DNA from 2 places in the Thermodesulfitimonas sp. genome. Region 2 is predicted to be linked to the other one. Evidence: predicted binding sites of a transcription regulator. Region 2 holds the regulator's gene; the other holds the start of a gene.
The links. The regulator ArgR, encoded in region 2, controls arginine synthesis, uptake and breakdown. The targets are predictions, from matches to a motif close to ANTGNATAAANATACA.

Region 1: a site for ArgR is predicted at 1,080-1,095, ahead of argC (N-acetyl-gamma-glutamyl-phosphate reductase). Genes of this name have one in related genera too.

What each region holds. Positions count from the first base shown of each region.
Region 1 covers NZ_JBRAIN010000058.1:1,439-3,636, forward strand. The annotation lists gene amrS (AmmeMemoRadiSam system radical SAM enzyme) at 4-1,014, shown strand; gene argC (N-acetyl-gamma-glutamyl-phosphate reductase) at 1,145-2,185, shown strand.
Region 2 covers NZ_JBRAIN010000015.1:2,180-4,377, reverse strand. The annotation lists gene ACUVTA_RS02325 (TlyA family RNA methyltransferase) at 1-11, shown strand, start outside; gene ACUVTA_RS02320 (NAD(+)/NADH kinase) at 81-956, shown strand; gene argR (arginine repressor) at 970-1,437, shown strand; gene recN (DNA repair protein RecN) at 1,437-2,198, shown strand, end outside.

The DNA.
Region 1 (2,198 bases), on a different contig from region 2:
GGGATGCGCGAGGCGCTCTTTTACGAGAAACAGGAGGATAACGCGGTTTTATGCCGGCTCTGCCCGAAAGGATGTCTTATCAAGGAGGGGCGTACGGGATTTTGCCGCGTACGGGAAAACCGTGGCGGTATGCTTTACACCTTGAATTACGGCCAGTGCTCCTCGTGTAACGCGGACCCAGTGGAGAAAAAGCCGCTTTATCACTTTTACCCGGCCCACACCATCCTATCCCTAGGAACTTTCGGCTGTAATCTCCGCTGTGGTTTCTGTCAAAACTGGGAGATTGCCCACGGTTCACCCCCGACCATACCGCTTACACCCGAGCAGGTGGTGGCGATGGCGCAGGCTCAAGGGCCGCGCTGCATCGGTGTGGCTTATACCTATTCGGAGCCGGTAGTCTGGTACGAATTCGTTCGCGATACCGCCCGGCAGGTGCGGGAAGCCGGTCTTAAGAACGTTTTAGTTACCAACGGGTTTATCGCGGAGGAGCCGTTACGCGAGTTGCTTCCCTACATCGACGCGATGAATATCGACGTTAAGTCTTTTCGGGATGATTACTACAAGCATGTTTGTGCCGGGCGACTTGAGCCCGTTCTCCGGACGGTGGAAGTGGCGAAGGACCACTGTCACGTAGAAGTGACGAACCTGATCGTTACCGGATTGAATGATTCGGCAGAAGAGCTCGACGCTTTAGTAGACTGGCTTGCCGCCGTTGACCTGCGTATCCCGCTTCACTTCTCCCGGTATTTCCCGAATTTCGAAATGGAGCGGCCCCCGACGCCGCTCGAGGTGCTTTATGCCGCCCGCGAGACGGCCAGGAAGAAGCTGCGTTACGTTTATCTTGGAAATGTTTGGGATGAGGAGGCGGATACCACTTACTGTCCAAATTGTGGTGCCGCGGTCATCCGCCGGGAGGGTTACAAAGTGCGCGGCGTCCGCCTCAAAGATGGGAAATGCGGTGCCTGCGGTGCATCGGTGGATATCGTAGGTTCTGTCTGGGAGGCAAAACGCTGAGTTCAGAATAAAGCTGGTTTATGAAGGCGGGGCGGTGCGCTGAAAAAGTATTTGGCCCGCCCCATTGTATTTTTATACAACGTCTTGTATAATTATCAACATTAAACTTATTTGGATAGCGAGTGGGAACTTGATCAGGGTCGGCATTGTCGGGGCCTCGGGTTATACGGGTGCGGAGCTGGTGCGGATCCTCCTGCGCCATCCGGAGGCGGAGCTTGTCGTGTTGACATCGCGCAGTTACGCCGGCCAGCAACTATCGGCCGTTTTCCCGCACCTTTCCGGATGCACCGATCGCGTGCTGGAGGTTTTTGATGCGGCGAAAATGGCGGCCGCGTGCGACGTGGTTTTTACGGCGCTCCCCCACGGGCACGCAGTGCCTGTTGCTAAGGCGGTTTTGGAGCGGGGTAAGAAACTGATCGATTTAGGGGCTGATTTTCGCTTCCGGGACGCTACCGTATACGAGGCGTGGTACAAGGTGAAGCACGAGGCACCAGAGTTGACCCGGGAGGCGGTTTACGGCCTGCCAGAGCTTTACCGGGAAAAGGTACGGAGCGCCGCCCTGGTCGCCAATCCGGGGTGCTACCCAACCGCGACGCTTCTCGCTACGGTGCCGCTTCTTAAGGCTGGAGTTATCGATCCTGCCACTATCATCATCGATGCCAAGTCTGGCCTTTCCGGGGCCGGGCGAAAGCTTGACCTTAGGAGCCATTATGCCGAGGTTAACGAAAACGTTACGGCTTACAACGTGGGCGTTCACCGGCATACCCCGGAGATTGAGCAGGAGCTGACGGCGGCTGCGGGCACGGAAGTGCGGGTCTCCTTCACCCCGCACCTGGTCCCGCAGACCCGTGGCATCCTGGCGACGGTTTACGCTAACCTGAAGCAAGAGCTGACGACCGGGGCGCTTCTCGATATCTACCGTGAGTTTTACGGGAAGGAGCCCTTTATCCGGGTGCTGCCGGAAGGGGTGCTTCCCCGGACGAAGAGCGTGACGGGTTCGAACATAGTGCATCTGGGCGCCGTGGCCGACCCGCGCACCGGGCGGGCGGTGCTGCTGGCGGCAATTGATAATCTGGTCAAGGGGGCGTCGGGACAGGCGGTACAGAATATGAACCTACTCTTTGGTCTACCTGAAACCACCGGTCTCGATATGGTCGGGCTCTACCCGTAGGGCGGAAAGTAGT
Region 2 (2,198 bases):
TCAAAGGTTAGCAGTCCCCCAGAATCTCTTAAAGCTGTCGGCTTGTGCGGTCGAAAAAAGGATTTTTGTGGTGAGATGTGGTGGGTATTAAAACCATCGGGCTGATTCTTAGCCCTGCGCTGGGAGAAAAAATTGCGCCGGTAGCGCGGGAGATTGTACATTTTCTCGCTAAACACGGGATAAAGGTGCTCGTTCTACAGGAACACGCCCGCCTGGTGGGGATGGAAGGGGTTGACCGGAAAACAATGCGGGAAGCGGCGGAGGCGCTTTTCTCCCTCGGTGGGGACGGGACCCTTCTCTCTTGCGTCCCGGTTGCTGCTCCGGCCGGCATCCCGGTGTTAGGGATAAACCTCGGACGCTTAGGCTTTCTTACCGAGCTCGGGCCGGAGGAGCTCTTTCCCGGACTGGAGCAGGTTTTAGCAGGGAGCTACCGCACCGAGGAGCGGCTGCTTCTCTGGGGCGGCATCCGACGGGCAGGGGCTACGGTGCGGGAGGTTGTCGCGCTTAATGATTGCGTCGTGGGGCGAGGAGCACTCAGCCGGCCCTGTTACCTGGAGGTGTGGGTAGACGGGCACTGCGCGATGAAGTATAACGGCGACGGGATCATCATCGCCACTCCCACCGGTTCGACCGCCTACTCTTTTTCTGCCGGGGGTCCGGTGGTCGCCCCTGGCGTGGACGCGATCATCCTCACGCCCATCTGCGCTCATTCGTATATGGTGCGGCCGATGGTGGTGGGCGGCAGCGCGGTGGTGGAGGTTTTTCTCGAGACGAGCGTCGCCGGCTTTGGCCTTTCGGTTGACGGGCACGAAAACCTGCCGCTGCTGGCCGGAGACTGGTTAACTGTGCGGCGCTATCCGCGGCCGCTGCGGCTGATTAGGACCGGCGAGCGGAGCTTTTATGCCGTTTTGCGCCGGAAACTGCTGCTGCACGGGATAGAAGAATGCCGTCAGTGAGGAGCAGAAGGGGATGAAACGCGCACGCCAGCAGAAAATCCTTCAGCTGATCAAGGAGCGTCCCATTACCAGCCAGCGGGACCTGGTACGGGCGCTTGCCGCGGCTGGTTTCAAGGTTACGCAGGCCACAGTTTCGCGGGATATCAGAGAACTGGGGCTGGTGAAGGTCGCTGCAGATGGTGGGCTACGGTACGTCGCCCCCCGGCCCCTGGGGAAAGGCGATCTTGACGCGGTACGTTTCCGCCGGCTAATCCGGGATGCGGTGCTGGACGTAGAGACGAGTGAAAATTTAGTAGTTGTCAAGACTTTTCCGGGGGCCGCGCAGGGTGTGGCGTCAGCAATCGATCAGGTGGAATGGCCCGGGGTTGTCGGAACGGTGGCCGGGGACGATACCCTTTTGATCGTCGCTAAACCCCGAAGCCGCGCCGCCGAGGTGCGAAACCGGCTGCAAGCGCTGCTGGCGGGAGAGAAGCGGGAATAATGCTCCGGAGCTTAACGATCAAAAACGTGGCGCTTATTGATGACTTAACGGCAGAGTTCGGTCCGGGGCTTAACGTTTTGACAGGCGAGACCGGCGCCGGAAAATCAATCATCCTCGAAGCGCTTATGCTGGCGCTGGGTAAGCGAGCAGCTGCTGATTATATCCGGACCGGCGCTACAAAGGCGGTCATCGAGGCGGTGTTCGCGGTCCGGGAAGTGCCGCAATGCCTGGCCGATAACGGGATCGAGCTCGAGGAGGGGCATCTTTTTTTTTGCCGGGAGTTGTACCGCCAGGGTAAGAGCCTCTGCCGGGTCAACGGCCACGCGGTACCGCTCAGCCTCTGCCGGGAGGCCGCAGAGGAGTTAGTCGAGTTTCTGGTCCAGGGGGAGGAACAGGCGCTCCTTTCCCCGGCAAAGCAGCTAGCGGTTCTCGATGCTTATGCGGGGCTAGGAAGGCTGGCCGGGGAGGTGGAAAGGCTTTACCGGCGTTGGCACACAGCACGGGAAAAAGCGGTGGCGGCAGCAGACGCGGCGCGGGTGCGGGCGCGAGAGGCCGATACCCTGCGCTACCAGATCGCCGAAATCGACCGCGCGGCCTTTCGCCCTGGAGAAATTGAAGAGTTGCTCCGGGAGCGGGAGTGGCTGCTAAACGCGGTCCGGCTGACCGAGATGGGAGCCCGGGCGCGGGCGCTCTTAACCGGTGACGATCACGCGGCCGTAGAAAGCCTAGGCAAGGCGGCGGCCATTTTGACCGAGATTGCT